Linked DNA regions of Hydrogenophaga sp. SL48. The protein of the gene in region 2 interacts with the protein of the main gene of each other region in a pairwise test. Links are inferred from orthologs where the notes say so. Each region holds a gene or a part of one and is shown on either strand. Other genes may lie near its edges.

What was found.
Region 1: the proteins of IM738_RS13875 (region 2) and hypB interact in binary tests that used the Escherichia coli proteins (3 or more experiments, as listed by UniProt). The link is inferred for Hydrogenophaga sp. SL48 from one-to-one orthologs.

What each region holds. Positions count from the first base shown.
Region 1 is NZ_CP063400.1:4,728,764-4,735,399, reverse strand. Bases 85-3,080 are described here. They hold hypB (hydrogenase nickel incorporation protein HypB), read right to left. Parts: upstream 2,110-3,080; coding sequence 1,060-2,109; downstream 85-1,059. Other genes in these bases: IM738_RS22445 (hypothetical protein), read right to left, coding at 2,469-3,080; IM738_RS22450 (hydrogenase maturation nickel metallochaperone HypA/HybF), read right to left, coding at 2,129-2,476; IM738_RS22460 (Kae1-like domain-containing protein), read right to left, coding at 85-1,046. Outside these bases: more of IM738_RS22460, read right to left, coding at 1-84; more of IM738_RS22445, read right to left, coding at 3,081-3,641; [NiFe]-hydrogenase assembly chaperone HybE, read right to left, coding at 3,638-4,222; IM738_RS22435 (rubredoxin), read right to left, coding at 4,224-4,466; IM738_RS22430 (hydrogenase expression/formation protein), read right to left, coding at 4,469-5,350; IM738_RS22425 (hydrogenase), read right to left, coding at 5,377-5,883; IM738_RS22420 (HypC/HybG/HupF family hydrogenase formation chaperone), read right to left, coding at 5,904-6,209; IM738_RS22415 (HyaD/HybD family hydrogenase maturation endopeptidase), read right to left, coding at 6,213-6,636. UniProt on the Escherichia coli protein: Involved in the maturation of [NiFe] hydrogenases. Required for nickel insertion into the metal center of the hydrogenase. Exhibits a low intrinsic GTPase activity, which is essential for nickel insertion.
Region 2 is NZ_CP063400.1:2,931,009-2,941,354, reverse strand. Bases 4,320-7,065 are described here. They hold IM738_RS13875 (FKBP-type peptidyl-prolyl cis-trans isomerase), read right to left. Parts: upstream 6,058-7,065; coding sequence 5,581-6,057; downstream 4,320-5,580. Other genes in these bases: yjgA (ribosome biogenesis factor YjgA), read right to left, coding at 6,770-7,065; mog (molybdopterin adenylyltransferase), read right to left, coding at 6,182-6,766; IM738_RS13880 (chorismate-binding protein), read right to left, coding at 4,320-5,554. In the rest of the region: IM738_RS13900 (PAS domain-containing protein), read left to right, coding at 1-909; IM738_RS13895 (inositol monophosphatase family protein), read right to left, coding at 1,018-1,944; IM738_RS13890 (RNA methyltransferase), read left to right, coding at 2,177-2,929; cysE (serine O-acetyltransferase), read left to right, coding at 2,961-3,731; more of IM738_RS13880, read right to left, coding at 3,713-4,319; more of yjgA, read right to left, coding at 7,066-7,429; metalloprotease PmbA, read left to right, coding at 7,503-8,930; IM738_RS13855 (DMT family transporter), read left to right, coding at 9,068-9,955; IM738_RS13850 (ABC transporter substrate-binding protein), read right to left, coding at 9,984-10,346. UniProt on the Escherichia coli protein: Folding helper with both chaperone and peptidyl-prolyl cis-trans isomerase (PPIase) activities. Chaperone activity prevents aggregation of unfolded or partially folded proteins and promotes their correct folding.

The DNA.
Region 1 (6,636 bases), 1.8 Mb from region 2 along the record:
CAGCCTTTGTCGAGTGGCCGGTGCACACGCAGGTGCGCCACCTGCAGACGCTCGGTGATCCGCTCGCGCAGGATGCGGTTGAAGAAGCAGCCGCCGCCGAGGCACACGTCGCGGCTGCCGCGTTCTTGGGCGGCACGGACAGCCCACTCGGCCAGCGCATCGGCCAGCGCGAGGTGGAAGCCCGCGGCCGCAGCGTCCACGCCATCGGGGCCGGCGTCGAACAGCGCGAGCATGAGGCCGCGCAGGTCGAGGCGGTTCTGGGCGTCGATGACCGCGCCGGGCAGCGGCGCGGTGTGGGGGTGTTGGGCGAGCCAGCGCGCGGCGGCGGCTTCGAGTGCGATGGCGGCCTGGGCCTCGTCGGTCTGGCGCACGCTCAGGCCCAACGCACCGGCCGCCGCGTCGAACCAGCGGCCGGTGCTGCTGGTGACGGGGCAGTTCAGGTTTTTGGCCAACATCTGCTGCACGACTGACGCCACGGCCTCACCGACTTGCGGCGCGAAACGGGTGGTGATTTCATCGCCTCTGCCGAGCGCGTGCAAGGCGCTCGCCGCCATGCGCCAGGGCTCGCGCGCGGCGCGGTCGCCGCCGGGCAAGGCGAGGGGCGTGAAGTGGCCCAGGCGCTGCCAGTTCGCGCCGTCCACCCAGAGCAGTTCACCACCCCAGGCTTGGCCGTCTGTGCCCAGGCCCACACCATCGAGCGCGAGGCCAATGACGGGGCCTTCGATGCGGTGTTCGGCCACCACGGCCGCGATGTGTGCGTGGTGGTGCTGCACGCCGATGGCGGGCACGCCGAGCGTGGCGGCGAGCTGCACCGCGAGCTGGGTGCTGAAGAAGTCCGGGTGCAGGTCGTGCGCCACCGCCGCGATGGGCGCGCCGTGTTCAGCCAGCAGGGCCTGCACCGAAGCTTCGAGTGCGGCGCAGGCCGCCGGGTCGCTGAGGTCTCCGTGCACCGCCGACCAGACCGGCGGGCCATCCACCAGCAGGCAGGCGGCGTTTTTCAGCCAGGCGCCGCAGGCGAGCACGGTGGGCAAAGCAGCGCGGTTCATCGTTGGCCCAGAGTCAATGCGTGGCGTCTGCAGACAAGGCTGCGCGGGCTTGCGCCAGCTCGGCTTCGAGCTGTGCCACACGATCACGCAACGCAGCTTCAGACGCCGAAGGCGCAGGTTCTTCGTGGTGGTGATGGCCTTGGCCCATGGCGTGGTCGAGCCAGTGCAACCAGGCGTCCATGCCTTCGCCCGTGGTGGCCGAGAGCTGAATGATTTCAATTGTCGGGTTCACACGCCGGGCAAGCTCGATGCAGCGCGCCACGTCGAACTTCACGTGCGGCAGCAGGTCGGTCTTGTTGAGCACCATGAGCGATGCCGCAGCGAACATGTCGGGGTACTTGAGCGGCTTGTCTTCGCCCTCGGTCACCGAGAGGATGGCGACCTTGGCGGCCTCGCCCAGGTCCCACACGGCGGGGCAGACGAGGTTGCCTACGTTTTCGATGAACAGCAGGCTGTGCGCACCGTCATGGTGGTGGTGACCATGCCCGTGATCGTGGTGGTCGTGGTCATGGCTGTGATGGCTGTGATGGCTGTGATGGCTGTGATGGCTGTGATGGCCGTGATCGTCGTGGCTGTGCAGCTGCGCAAAGGCCTCGCTCACCATGGGCGCGTCGAGGTGGCAGCCCTTGCCGGTGTTGACCTGGATCGCGGGCGCGCCGGTGGCGCGGATGCGGTCGGCGTCGAAGCTGGTTTGCTGATCGCCTTCGATCACCGCGACGTGCAGGCCGGGCGCGTGCTTTTTCAACGCTTCGATGGTCGCGCACAGCAGCGTGGTCTTGCCCGAGCCCGGGCTGGACACGAGGTTGAGCGCGGTCACGCCGTGCGCTTCGAAGTGCGCACGGTTCTGCTGGGCCACGCGGTTGTTGGCGCCGAGGATGTCGGTCTCCAGCTTGATGGCGCGGGCCTGGCTCATGCCGGGCACCGACACGCGGGCCGCGCCGGCACCGAAGTGCAGGTCGCCGTTGCCAGGGTTCACCTGCACCACGCCGGCCTCGCCCGCGTGGGTCTGGATATGCCGGGCATGGCCCGGGCTGTTGTCACTGCATCCACACACAACACACATGGTCTGTCTCCTGGTTCATTCAATCATCACTGACTTGCATGTCAATCACACGCAATTCCATGCCGCCCGTGGGTTGCAGCTGGTAGCTGCCGCAACCCGGGCAGGCGTCGCCGCGCTGGTGGATGGCCACGGTCTGGGCGCAGCCCATGCACCAGGCCTGGCCGGGCGGTTCTTCAATATCGATCACAGCGCCCTCCAGCACGGTGCCGGGCGCCAGGCTCTCCAGCGCAAAACGCAGGGCGCGCACGTCCACCCCCGCGAGCTGGCCGGCTTCGAGCCGCAGCGACAGCAGGCGCGAAAACCCTTCGCTCACCGCCGTGTCTTCGACCAGCTGCAACACGCCGCCGGCGAGGCTGGCTTCATGCATGGTGTGCCTCCTTCGAGGTGGGTACACCGTGCGCCACGTCAAACGGCACGCAGGGGTCGAACGCGGCCATGAGCAGGCGCACGCGGCGCTCCACGGTCGCGGCGGGTTCGGTGGCGTTCAACCCGGCGATGTGTTGGGCCACCACACCCTGCGGGTGGAAGTTCCATTCGGTCGGTGCGAGCACACGGCAATCGGCCGCGCGCGCGCCGCCATCTGCGCGGTCGATCTCCACCTGGTGCACCAGCAGGCCACGCGCCATCTCCACCCAGGCCATGCCCTGGTGCGGCCCGGTGTTCAGCGACCCGAAGGACAGCCAGGCCGCGCCGCCCTGCCCTGGCGCATCGGGCTTGCAGAGGCGGATCAGTTCGGCGATGCGGCTGCCCAGCAGCGCCCAGGGCGTGAGCGGCAGGCCGCCGGGCAGGTCGTTCAGGCGCGTCCAGTGGCCGGTGTGGGCCGGGGCGCCGTGCCACAGGGGGAGCAGCGCGAAGCCGGGCGTGAGTGCCAGCGCAGCGGACAAACTGCGTTGGCCCACAAGGTCTGCGTGGGCACGCAAGGCCGTGGCCGGGTCCAGCAGGGCCGCCGTGTCGGCCTCGCGCGCGACGCGCAGCAGCGTGGGCAGCCAGCCGGTGTGGCGGTGGCTCCAGTCGAGCAGCCAGTCGGCACCGCAGGCCTGCCAGGCACGTTGCCAGGTGGTGGCCGGCATCTGCAGCAGCTGATCCTCCAGCCAGGCGAGCGTGGCGGGCCAGGGGTCGGCTGCGGCGGTGGGCGCGAGCAGCGGACAGGCCTGCAGGGCGGCCTGCGCCAGGGTGGCCCACGACCCCTGCGCGTCGGTGGCCAGCAGGCGCGGCCAGTCCAGGCCGATGCGGCGGATGTGTTCCTGCGCGGTCTCGGTGCGCAGGCGCTGCGCCACCTGCGAGGGCGCGGGCAGCAGGCCGGGCGCGGCGGCCTCGATGGCGAGCTGCGAACACAGGCGGTGCGCGTGGCTGCAGAGGTTGAACAGGCTGGCCGTCAGGCCGGGCAAGGCGCTCGCGGCCTGCCCGCGTGCGAGCCTTGGAGCCCAGTCCTGGCGGCTGCTCTGCAAGGCCAGCGGCAGCGGCGCGCCCGGCGCCACGCGCAGGCGGCCGGCCAGCGCGGACAGATCGTTCACCGGGGTGACCAAGCTCATGCGGATGCTCCCGCGTCCGGGCGGCGGGCCATGAAAAATCCGCGGCGCGGCGGCAGCGGCTCGGCCGCCACGGGCGGCACCGCGTCGGGTTCGGGCTGGGGACGGACCAGCGCCAGCGAAGCCTGCGCGGTCTCGCGCGCCAGGTCCTGGCCGGTGAAACCGTTCATGGGGGAGAACAGCGCACAGGTCTCGTGGTAGCCGATGGCGGGATCGTGTGCGCCGATGAAATCAAAGCGTTCGCTGCCGAAGTTCCGCACGAACTTGCAGCCCACGCGGTGGCCGTGGGGGAGGTTCATCGAAGGCAGGCGCAGCAGGCTCATGAACCAGGGCGTGATGAGCACCCCTTCGGCCACGGGCTCGGCGCCCTCTTCTCCTTCGGCCCACTCGAAGCCGACCGCCTCCACGCACAGGGCCGGGTTCAGCAAAGGGATGCCCACCATGCGCTCGGTCTGCACGTGGCGGTAGAAGTCCACCAGGGTCTGCACGCGCATGTCCAGCACACACCGCAGCGCCGGCTCTGCCGGGCTGCTGGTGAGGTCCCCCTGCAAGGGGGAAGACGCGGAGCGGCGCAGGGAGTTCATCTCAATCCTCCAGCATCAGGAACTGCTCGGCATCGCCATCGCAGTTCGGGCAGCGCCAGTGCGGCGGCAAGTCGGCGAACGGTGTGCCGGGGGCGATCTGCCATTGCGGGTCGCCGAGCGCCGGGTCGTAGACCCACCAGCAGATCTTGCATTCGAGGCGCGAGCCGGGGCGCAGCACATCGCGGTTGCCCAGGTACGAGCCTTCGAAGCCCTCGAATCCGTTGGAGAGGTCCGCGCCGGCCATGTTCACACCCCTTCGAGGTAGGTCACCACGTCGAGCAGGCGCTCGTGCGAATCGCGCAGGTCTTCGGGAGCGGCCATGGCCACCTCGGGCATGTCCACCACCTCGACCGTGTTGAGGATCACCTTGTCCATCGAGTTGTAGTACACCACGCGCCAGCAGTTGGGCAAGCGCGTGTTGGAGATGCGGCAGTTGCCGTAACCGCGCGAGAGCATGAGCACGCGGCCGGTGCCCAGGTGGTGGTCGAGAAAGCCGATGTCTTCGGGCGTGACCGGCAGCAGCGTGAGGTTGACCACGTGCGAGACCTGGCCGGGTTTCCATCCCGCGACCTGGTCGCGGATCTCTTCCACCAGCAGGGGCGCGTTCTGCACGTTGGGCGGCAGCGGGCCGGCCCACTGCGGCATGCTGCCCTGGGGCCACACATCGTCGACCGCGATGGCGCGCAGCAGCGCGGGCACCGGGCCGACCTCGATCACGTCGTCGATCAGCATGCGTTCGCCGTCCACCGTGCGGAAGGTGATGAGGCGCCACACGCCCGCGAGCACCGCCTCCTGGATGCGCACTTCGAGCGCGCCGTCTTCTTCGCGCACCAGGGCGCTGGCCTCGCCCTCGCCCATGATCTGGTTGACCAGCCGCAGGTCGGCCGCGGGCAACGCGGTCAGCGACACCTGGCCGCCCGGGCCGCGCTCGGCCGTGCGGTCGAGCAGCGCCAGCACCTGGTCCAGCACCGCGCGGGCCGCGTCGCGACCGGCCAGCTCTTCGGGCTCGGGCAACACCGGCGGGCGGTAGGTGTCCATGTCCTTGGGCATGGGCAGGTAGTCCAGCGACTCGTCTTCGGACTGGGTGCCCGGGCCGAGGGCGACGAGCGGAATGGGGAAGTCTTTCATGGGGTGTCCTTGGTGGTCTGTGGGGTTCAGTGGCAGCTGCTGTCGCTGCTGGCGCCAGCGCCGCCCTGGCTCACCACCGGGATGCCGATGGTGGGCGGGCGCGAGGGCGGCATGGTGAGCGCGGCGGCCACGCCGTTCAGGTACACGTCCCAGTCCTGCATGCCGGCGATGGCGGTGACGTACTGGCCGTCGCGAAAGAACAGCAGCGTGGGCCAGCGTTGCGAGCCGTAGCGGCGCGCCACCGCGTCCTCGTTGTCGCGCGGCACCACGGCGATCTGGAAGCGGTTGGGGAAGCTCTTCATCAGCTCGGGCAACACCGCCGCCACGTCCTGGCCTTCGGGGAAACGCACCGGGTCGCCGGCGAGCAGCACGACGCGGTCACCGCCGCCCGCGCTCCAGGCGGCCACGGTGGTCTCTTCGACCCAGGCGGCACCGAAGTCGCGCGCCAGACGCATCACCAGCGGGGGCGCGGGGTTGGTGTCGGGCACGGGCAGCGCAAAGGCACGGCTGGGGGTTTCTGTGGCAGTGTTCATGGGGTCTCCTGAGTGAAGTTTTAAAGCTGACCGGAGAGCTGTTTCAGCTGTTCGGCCGTCATCTGGGAAGGCAGGGTGAAGCCCGCGTCGCCGCTGGCATCGAAGCCCTGCATGGCGCCGAGCACGAGGTCCAGCGCGGTGTTGACTTCAGCGGCGCGGGTGGCGTCGATGCGTTCGCGCGCGTCGCCCAGGAACACCAGCAACCAGTCGCCGGGCTCCAGCGGACCGACCAGCGCCGTGGTGACACGGCGGCGCTCGCCGCGGCCTTCGCACCAGGCGTGGCCGGGCTCGGTGGTGGTGACCTGCATGGGCAAACCGATGCACATGGCTCAGGCTTCCTTGGGCATGAAGCGGTCGTCGCCGATCCGGCAGGCCGCGTCGGATGCGGGCCGTTGGGTTTCGTAGGCGGCCAGCGCGAGTTCGTCCAGGGTCACGGCCTCGCGTTCGCCCAGCGGCGTGCGGCGCGGTGCGGGCTCACCGCCCCAGCGCGCGATCTGGTCCACGCCCAGGGCCAGCGCCTCTTCCATCGCGGCCTTCACCACCGGGCGCAGGCTGCCGCCGTAGTCCTCCAGCTCCTGCGGCTGGCAGCCGATCAGCAACACGTTCGTCGGGTACTTGCCGGTGAGCTGCGCGAGCGACAGCACCTCCTGGAAACCGGTCTGGTGCAGGCTCATCTTCTTGGCGCCCATGAAGCGCGGCACGGCGTCGTCGCGCACCTGCTTCAGGGTGCCGGGTTCGAGGCCGTAGTCGATG
Region 2 (10,346 bases):
CGGCACTGGGGCGATGAACAGCCGTATTACGAGTGCGACATCCGCATGCGCCACAAGAACGGCCAATGGATCTGGATCAACGACCGCGGTCGTGTGCACCGGCGTGGCACCAACGGCGAGGTGCTGTACATGTCGGGCACCCATCTGGACATCAACGAACGCGTGGCGGCCCAGGAACAGGTGCGGGCCCTCAATGCCAGCCTGGAGCGGCGCGTCGCCGAACGCACCGCCGAGCTGGAGCGCTCCATGAAGGACATGGAAGCCATCTCGTATTCGATCGCCCACGACCTGCGAGCACCGCTGCGCTCGGTGAACGGCTTTGCCGCGCTGGTGGCCGAGATGGACGGTGACCGCCTGAGCCCCGAGGGCCGGCAGATGTTCGAGCGCATCACCCACTCGTCGCGCAACATGGGTCAGATGATTTCAGACATGCTCGAGCTGCTGCGCGTGGTGCGCGTGGAGATCGGTGCGGTGCCGGTGGACATGAACGCCCTGGCACGTTCGGTGACGGAAGCCCTCGCGCCGGCCGTTCCGCACGCACAGATCCGTGCGCTGCCCCTGCCCGCGGTGCTCGGAGACGCGGCGCTGCTGCGGCAGGTGCTGGTCAACCTGGTGGACAACGCGCTCAAGTACTCCCGTCACCGCGCCGACCCCTGTCTGGAGCTGGGCTTCGATGCCGAGCGTTCGGCGTTTTACCTGCGCGACAACGGCATGGGCTTCAACATGGCCCATGCCAACAAGCTGTTTGGCCTGTTCCAGCGCCTGCACACGGGCGCGGACGCGCCCGGCGGCACGGGCGTGGGGCTGGCGATCGTGGCGCGCTCCCTGGAGCGCCACGGCGGGCGCATCTGGGCCGAATCCACCACGGGGCAGGGCGCCACTTTCTGGTGGACGCTGCCCCTGGCCTGAAGTGAAGCACCCCCGCCGCGCTGGGCGCACCCCCCTCAAAGGGGTGGCACTGGCCGACCGGCAAAGCCGCCCCGGCGGTGCGCTGGGGGACAACGTTCGGTAGAAGGCTCAGAACGGCGCGGTGGACTCCGAGGGGGGCGTGTCGTCGGCGGGCTTGTCGTCGCCGGCGGCATCGGGCTGGGCCGCCGCCGAGGACTGGCGCAGCGAGGCCTTTTCGCCGGCGCTGGCGAACTTGCTGTACTTGCCGGTGATGCCCACCAGCTGGCCGTAGATCTTGGGGTTGGCGGCCAGGCATTCCTTTTGTTCCAGGAAGTTGGCTTCGCCGGTGAAGTTGCCCACCAGACCGCCGGCCTCGGTCACCAGCAGCGCGCCTGCGGCCACGTCCCAGGGCGAGAGACCCATTTCAAAGAAGCCGTCGGTGAAGCCTGCGGCCACATAGGCCAGGTCGAGCGCGGCCGAGCCCGGGCGGCGCACGCCGGCGCACTTGGGCATCACGTCGCCCAGCATCTGCATGTAGGTCTGGAAGGCGTCGCCCGGACGGAAGGGGAAACCGGTGGAGATCAGGCAGTCGCGCATGGCGATGCGTTTGGCCACGCGGATGCGGCGGTCGTTCATGTAGGCGCCGCGACCGCGCGTGGCGCAGAAGAGGTCGTTGCGGCTCGGGTCGTACACCACGGCCTGCTCCAGCTTGTTGCCCACCATGAGCGCGATGCTCACACAGTAGACCGGGAAGCCGTGGATGAAGTTGGTGGTGCCGTCCAGCGGGTCGATGATCCAGACATGGTCTGCGCCACCGTGTTTGCCCGGGCGCTTGCCCGATTCTTCGGCCCAGATGGCGTGGTCGGGGTAGGCGGTGAGCAGGGTGTCGATGATCGCTGCCTCGGCCGCGTGGTCGACTTCGGTGACGAAGTCGTTGGTCTGCTTGGCAGAGACCCGGACCGACTCCACGTCCAGCGCGGCGCGGTTGATGATGGTACCGGCGGTACGGGCGGCCTTGATGGCCACGTTGAGCATGGGGTGGAGTGTGGACGACATAAGTTGTGAGCCTTTGCGCCGCAGCGGGGCTGCGAGCGTGACAGTGGAAGAGCGGGAAGGCTGGACCCCAGGCGATGCGGGGCGGCGACAATCGGGGATTTTACCGTTTCAACACACCAAACACCTCACCGGAGCAAGTGCCCCACCCAGCACACACCGCAGAGCTGGCTTTGCCAGGCTGCTGGTGTGGCCCCCCTGGGGGGTGACGCGAAGCGGCGCGGGGGGATTCCAAATGAAGACGAGATTCATCCTGATCCAGACCAGCCACGCCGGCAACGTGGGCGGTACCGCGCGCGCCATGAAGGTGATGGGCTTTGACGACCTGGTGCTGGTGGCGCCGCGCTGGGCCAACGTGTTGCGGCGCGAAGAAACCATCCAGCGCGCCAGCGGCGCCAACGACGTGCTGGACAAGGCGCGCATCGTGGACACGCTGGACGAGGCGCTTGACGGCATCGAACACCTGTGCGCCACGGCCATGACGCCACGCGACTTCGGCCCGCCCACGCGGCAACCGCGCGAGCACTTTGCTGCGCTGCTGGGCACACCCGAAACGCCTGCGCCCACCCGCCCCGGTGGCGTGGCCTTCCTGTTCGGCTCCGAGCGCTTCGGCATGCGCAACGAAGACGTGTACCGCTGCCACAGCTGCCTCTCCATCCCCACCGATCCATCGTTCGGTTCGCTCAACCTGGCCGCCGCCGTGCAGCTGATCGCCTACGACTGGCGCCAGGCGCTGGGGGGCTACGCCTTGCCGCCCGCCAGCACACCCGAGCGCCCGCTGGCCGATGCGAAAGCGCTGGCCGGCATGCTGCAGCACCTGGAGCAGGCGCTGGTGGCGGTGGACTTTCTCGACCCGGAGGCGCCCAAGAAACTCATGCCGCGCCTGAACCAGCTGTTCAACCGTGCCGCACCGACCGAAGAAGAAATCCACATCCTGCGTGGTGTCGCCAAGGCCATGCTGCAAACCGCCGCGCAGGCGAAGCGATAGACTGACTGCCCGATTCCAACAACAAGACCCCATGTTCGCCCGCATCCGTTCCGACATCCAGTGCGTCCTCGATCGCGACCCCGCGGCCCGCAGCACCTGGGAGGTCATCACCTGCTACCCGGGCCTGCACGCCGTCTGGCTGCACCGCCCGGCGCACTGGTGCTGGACGAACGGCCTCAAGTGGCCGGGGCGGTTCATCTCGCACGTCGCGCGCTGGCTGACCGGCATCGAAATCCACCCCGGTGCCAAGGTGGGCGACCGCGTGTTCTTCGATCACGCCATGGGCGTGGTGGTGGGCGAGACGGCCGAAATCGGCGACGGCTGCACGATCTACCAGGGCGTCACGCTGGGCGGCACCTCGCTCTACAAAGGCACCAAACGCCACCCCACGCTGGGCAAGAACGTGGTGGTGAGCGCGGGTGCCAAGGTGCTGGGGGGCTTCGTGGTGGGCGACGGCGCCAAGATCGGCAGCAACGCGGTGGTGATCAAGCCGGTGCCCCCGGGCGCCACGGCGGTGGGCATCCCGGCCCGCATCATCCCGAGCAAGTCTGGCGAGAGCGCCGACGTGACCGAGGCGAACCCGAAGTTCCAGGCCTACGGCATCACGCAGGAAGACGACCCACTGTCGCAGGCCATGCGCGGCCTGATCGACAGCGCTGCCGGCCAGGATCATCAGATCACGCTGCTGTGGCAGGCGGTTGAAACCCTCTCGAAGCAGCAGAAGGGCGACTGCGTGCCGTCGGACGCGGCGCGCAGCGAATGCTTCGAGGCCGAGAAGCTGAATCAGCTGGTGGGCAAGTGACCGCAGTCGGGCAGCGACGCGGCGTTGCCCCGTGGCGCATGCCCGGCGTGCGTCATCTCCGCTGACAGCCATCCCCTCAGGCCGTTGTAGAAGGCCAGGCCCTGAGCTCGTGCGAGATCACCGGTGGTGAGCACCGCTTCGCGCAGGCGTCCTTCGGCCAGCAGCTCGGCCCGGTAGGTGCCTGCCAGCAGCCCGCTGGACAGTGCGGGGGTGAGCCAGACCCCATCCAGCCGGACCGCCACGTTGCCTCGGGTGAATTCGGTGATCTCGCCGCGTTCGTTGAGCAGCAGGTGGTCGAAGACGCCGGGGTCGGTGGGGGCCAGCGCCTCGTAGTGCGCGCGCCGCGTGGTCTTGTACCGGATGAATTCCTTCAGTGCGCCGCTGGTGGGCAGGGGGGCGGGGGCCAGCGCCACGCGCACCGGCTGGGCGGTCTCGGTCATGGGGAAAGCCTGCACATCGATCCCGCCCCGGGCGTCCAGGGTCAGGCGCACGCGCCACAGGCCTTGCGCATGTCCCGCGGCCAGCCGTGCAAGGCGTTCGCGCAACGCCGGCAGATCGCAGGGGTGGCCAAAATGGCGGGCGCTGTCCTGCAGCCGCTGCAGGTGGCGCTCCAGCAGCCAGTAGGTGCCGTCTTCCAGGCGCAGTGTTTCCAACAGGCTGAAGGGTTCGCTGACCCGGTGAAGCAGGTGGCTCTTGGTCATCAGTTCTTCCCATTCGGCCGCCGGATCGGCGCAGACGGTCAACCCGCTGCCCACGCCGTACCGGGCCTGCCATTCGGTGGTGGTGTCTGTGCGCTGCAGGGTCAGGGTGCGGATCGGCACATTGAAGCTGGCGTGCCCGCCCGGACGGACCACGCCCAGCGCGCCGCAATAGAGGCCCCGGGCGCCCGACTCCAGGCGCTGAATCCAGCGCATGGCCTGCCGCTTGGGGGCGCCGGTGATGCTGCCGCAAGGGAAGAGGGCGCGGAACACCTCGGTGAGCGTGGTGCCCGCGCGGGCCTGGGCCGAGAGGCTGGAGGTCATTTGCCAGACCGAGGGCCAGGCCTCGGCCTCCATCAACCGGTCCACTCGCACGGTGCCCGGCCGCGCGATGCGGTTCAGGTCGTTGCGCAGCAGGTCCACGATCATGACGTTTTCGGCACGCTCCTTGGCGCTGGCCAGCAGGCGCTCGCGGGCAGCGGCGTCCAGGGCCGGGTCGGCCTCCCGGCCGGCGGTGCCTTTCATCGGGCGGCATTGCAAGCGGCCACCCAGCGGATCGGGTTGCCAGTCGAAGAACAGCTCGGGCGAAGCGCTCAGCACGTGGCGCTGCCCGCCGTCCAGCCACAGCAGGTAGCCCTCGGGTTGGCGCTCACGCAGCGCGCGCATCCAGGCCGATGGCTCGCCGGTGAGCGTGCCCGTCAGGGCCGTGGTCAGGTTGATCTGGTAGGCCTCGCCCGCGGCCATGGCCTGCTGCGCCCGTTCCACCTGCTTCAGGTAGTGGGCGCGGGACTCGGGTAGGGTCCAGTGCGCGGTCCCCCGTGTTTCTGACAAGGGGGTGGGGCTGGCCAGCGGGGCCTCGTACACCCCGAACCACACCAGGGGCCAACCTGGGTCGGGCGCGTGCGCGGGCAGCGCGGTGTCGAAGGCCGGCGCGGCCTCGTAGGACAGGCCGCCGATGCACCAGCGGCCCGCCTCCGCCTGGGCCTGAACCCGCTCCAGGGCGGGCAGCACCTCGGCCATGGCCCAGGCCTCGATCACCTCGATGGGGTCGCCGAAGCTGGCGCAAAGCCGGCCACCGGGCACCGCCTGAGGGGCGGTGTCGGGGAAATCGATGAGGGCCCGCAAGGTCGAGCGCTACCGTCCGGCGACGTTCAGTGGTGGTGCCCGTGGGCACCGTGCGCGTGGCCGTGGGCCACCTCTTCGGCCGACGCCGGCTGCACGTCCACCACCTTGACCGCGAAGTGCAGCGTCTGCCCGGCCAGCGGGTGGTTGCCGTCGAGCAGCACCGTGTCACCCTTGATCTTCATGACCGTGAACACCTGCTGGCGCCCCTGGTCGTCCACCCCTTGCAGCTGGCCACCGACCTTCACGCCGGGCGGGAACTCGCTCTTGGGGATGCTGGTGGCCAGGCTCTCGTCGCGCACGCCAAATGCGTCTTCGGGCGGCAGCGCCAGGGTGGCGGCGAAGCCCTTCTCCTGACCTTCCAGGGCCTTCTCGATGCCCGGCAGCGTGTTGTTGTAGCCGCCGTGCAGGTAAGCGCGCGGCTCCTTGCCGTCCTCCAGCAACTTGCCCCGCGCATCGGTGGCGCGGAAGGTGATGGTGACGATGGTGTCTTTGGTGATTTTCATGAGGAACTCTCGGAGTGAAATGCCTTCTTCGTGGGCACCCGTGGAACCGCCCTTCGACAAGCTCAGGACGGGCCACCAGGTGCGTCCCCCCACCGGGGGGAAGACGCGAAGCGGCGCAGGGGGGCTACTTTTGTTTCGGTCGCCAGGCCTTGCAGACCTGATCGTTGGTTTCGAGGTAAGGCCCTTCGATCAGGTCGATGCAGTAGGGCACGGCCGTGAAGATCCCGTTGACCTTCTGGCTGCCGTCCGGGTTCTTCAGGCCTTCCAGCGTTTCGGCGATCGCCTTGGGCTGCCCCGGCAGGTTGATGATCAGGCTCTGGTCGCGGATCACCGCCACCTGGCGCGAGAGGATGGCGGTGGGCACGAAGGCCAGGCTGATCTGGCGCATCTGTTCGCCAAAACCGGGCATCTCCTTGTGGGCCACGGCCAGCGTGGCCTCGGGCGTCACGTCGCGTTTGGCCGGACCGGTGCCGCCGGTGGTGAGCACCAGCGCGCAGCCGGCGTCCACCAGCTGAATCAGGGTCTCGCTGATCTTCGCCTGCTCGTCGGGGATCAGGCGCGGCTCGAAGGTGATGGGGTTTTTCAGCGCGCGCGTGAGCCAGTCCTGCAGCGCCGGCAGGCCCTTGTCTTCGTAGACACCGCTGCTGGCGCGGTCGCTGATGGAGACGATGCCGATGCGCACCGGCGCGGGGGTGAGGGTATCGGTCACGGCTCAGTCCTCCTGCGGTTCTTCGGCGTCGTCTGCCGATGCGTCGTTGGGCGTGAGCGCGGTGCGCACGATCTGGAAGATCTCGCGGTAGGCCTTGCCGTGGCGCAGGGCCTCGCCCGGGCGCTCCGTCACGGCCTGCGCGTCCTTGCGCGCCTGGCGGATCAGGGCGCGCAGGTGCTGCACGTCGGCGGCCGGGTCCTGTTCCAGCCAGCGCGTGAGCGCGTCGTCGTCGGCGATCAGCTTGTCGCGCCACTGTTCGGCCTGGTGCAGCGCCAGCGTGGCCTGGGCCGAGGGCTTGCGCTGTTCTTCGAGCGCGGCTTCGATGGCGCTGATGACGCCGTCATCCAGCTTGCGCATGAGCTTGCCGATGAACTGCATCTGGCGGCGCCGGCCTTCGAAGTTGGTGATGCGCTTGGCGTCGGCCACGGCATCGATCAGCTTCTCGGACAGGCCATGCGTCTCGATCAGGCGCGTCATGAGACTGGCGTTGAGCGTGAGCAGGTTTTCGCCGAGCAATTGGAGGCGGTCGCTCTCTTTTTTCAGGTCGGTCTTGCTCATGTCGACCGAACCCTTGAGCTCGCGCTTGAGTTCCAGGTCGAGCTCGCTGCCCTCGGCAACGAACTGGCCACGGACGAAGTAGCCTTTGGTGGGTTTGCGGGACATCGGGTTTCTTCAAATGGGCTTGTGCAGGGCCTGCAGCAGCCAGAGGGGGGCGGCAAGTATCATAGCCGTCGACATGAAAAAAGCCCCCAACACCCCGTCCCAAGCCCCTTCCTCCACCGCCAGCCAGCCGCTCGCCGGTTTCCAGTACGCACGCAGCCAGTTCGAGGAGCTGGTGGACCTCGCGCTGGGCCATGCCAAAAAGCTGGGCGCCACCGACGCCGGGGCCGAGGTGTCCGAAGGCGCCGGCCTGAGCGTGTCGGTGCGCAAGGGTGAGCTGGAGAACGTGGAGCGCAACCGCGACAAGTCGCTCGGCGTGACGGTGTACCTGGGGCAGAAGCGCGGCAACGCCTCCACCTCCGATTTTTCACCCGCTGCCGTGCGCCAGACGGTGCAGGCGGCCTACGACATCGCCCGCTTCACCGCCGAAGACCCGGTGGCCGGTCTGCCCGACCCCGAAGACATCGCCGACAGTTACCCCGACCTCGACCTCTTCCACCCCTGGGCGATCGACTCCGAAGAGGCGCTGCGCATCGCGCTGGCCTGCGAGGCCGCGGCCTTCGCCACCAGCAAGAAGATCAGCAACAGCGAAGGCGCGGGCGTGTCGGCCCAGCAGTCGCACTTTTTCACCGCCCACATGCGCGGCGGCGAACGCGGCAAACCCGGCATCTTCAGCGGCGGCTACGCCAGCTCGCGCCACAGCCTGTCGGTGGCGCCGATCGCCGGCAAGGGCGCGAACATGCAGCGCGACCACTGGTACAGCTCGATGCGTTCGCCCGACGACCTCGCCACCCCCGAAGCGGTGGGCCGCTACGCCGCCGAGCGCACGCTCGCGCGCCTGAACGGCCGCAAGATCGCCACCACCGAATGCCCGGTGCTGTTCGAGTCGCCGCTGGCCGCCGGCCTGCTGGGCGCCTACGTGCAGGCCACCAGCGGCGGTGCGCTGTACCGCAAGACCACCTTCCTGAACAACAGCCTCGGCAAGCGGGTGATGGCGAAACACCTCGACATCGTCGAAGACCCCCATGTGATCAACGGCAAGGGCAGCTCGCCGTTTGACGACGAAGGCGTGCGCACCGTCAAACGCAAGGTGCTGAGCGCGGGCAAGGTGCTGGGCTACTTTCTCTCCACCTACTCGGCGCGCAAGCTCGGCATGCGCACCACGGGCAACGCAGGTGGCTCGCACAACCTCACGCTCACCAGCCGCCTGACCCAGCCCGGCGACGACCTCAAGGCCATGCTGCAGAAGCTCGGTCGTGGCCTGTTCGTCACCGAGCTGATGGGGCAGGGCGTGAACTACGTGACCGGCGACTACTCGCGCGGCGCCTCGGGCTACTGGGTGGAAAACGGCGTGATCGCCTACCCGGTGCACGAGATCACCATCGCGGGCAACCTCAAGGACATGTTCCAGGGCATCGAGGCCGTGGGCGCCGACGCCTACAACTACGGCGCCAAGACCGTGGGCTCGATCCTCATCAACAAGATGAAGGTGGCGGGAAGTTGAAAGCCCCCAAGCGTCCCGCGCCTCCCGGGCGCAGGCCGGGGCTCCGCCGCTGCGCGGGTCGCTGCCCCCCGAGGGGGCTGTGCCGCCTTGGGAGCGGCCCGGCGGCGGCCCTGTTCCGTTGATTCGGTTCCTTGGTCATGCGTCCCGAAGCCCTGGCGCTGCTGGCGGCCGCCTGCTGGGCCGTCTCCAGCCTGTTCTCCGCGCCACCCGCCCAGCGCCTGGGCGCGTTCGCGTTCAGCCGCTGGCGCATGGTGTTTGCCTCGCTGATCCTCTGGGGCCTGGCGCTGGCCAGTGGCGGCTGGCGCAGCCTGGACATGGCCACCGTCGCCCTGCTGGGGCTCTCGGGCGTGGTCGGCATCTTCATCGGTGACACGGCGCTGTTCTCCTGCATGAACCGGCTCGGGCCACGGCGCTCGGGCGTGCTGTACGCCACCCACGCGCTGTTCTCCTGTGTGCTGGCCTGGGCCTGGCTGGGCGAGACCGTGTGGGGCTGGGCCTTGCTGGGCAGCGGCCTGCTGGTCGGGGGCGTGATGGTGGCCGTGGCCTGGGGCAAGCGCGGCGATGAAACCCACGCCTGGGAGCAGACGCGCGGGCCGCTGGCCATCGGGGTGGGGCTGGGGCTGCTCTCGGCGCTGTGCCAGTCGCTGGGCACCTTGATGATCAAGCCGCTCATGGTCACCGGCGTCGATCCGGTGGCGGCATCTGCCACGCGCATGAGCCTGGCCCTGGGGGCGCACACGCTGCTGTTCGCGTCGGGTTGGTCGGGTGCGCGGGCGCAAGCGCCTTTGCGGCGGCAGGACGCCTTCCTGATCTTCATGAGTGCGGCCGTGGCCATGGCGCTGGGCATGACCCTGATCCTGATCGCGCTGCGCGACGGTCAGGCCGGCCTGGTGGCCGTCATGTCCTCGGTCACGCCGGTACTGATCCTGCCCTTGCTGTGGCTGGTGTACCGCCGCCGGCCGGCGACGGGCGCGTGGCTCGGCGCCGCGCTGGCCGTGGCGGGCACGGCCTTGATCCTGGGTTGAGCGGTCGCAGCGGCGGAGTGTGGGGGCCCTATTTCTTCCGCTGCACGAACAGGTTGCGTTTCGCGTCCTCCGGGTAGGCGAAGGTCACCGAGCCGCTGCGCACCTTGCCCATCACCAGCATGTTGGGTGTGACGGCGTCCTTGTCGTCCAGGCTGAAAGGCTTGTCGTAGGTCGCGACCACCCCGTAGTACACGCGCGGGATGTTTTCCAGTGCCCCCTTGACGGCCGGGCCAGTGAACTTGCCGTCCCGGATGCCGAACAGCGCGTAGGTCAGCAGGTAGGTGCTGTCGTAGGCCTGGGCGGCCGCCATCGGCACGGCGATCTTTTGCTTGAACTTGCGCGAGTACGCGCTGAGAAAGGCCGCGCGCCGCTCATTGCTGGGTTCGGCGAT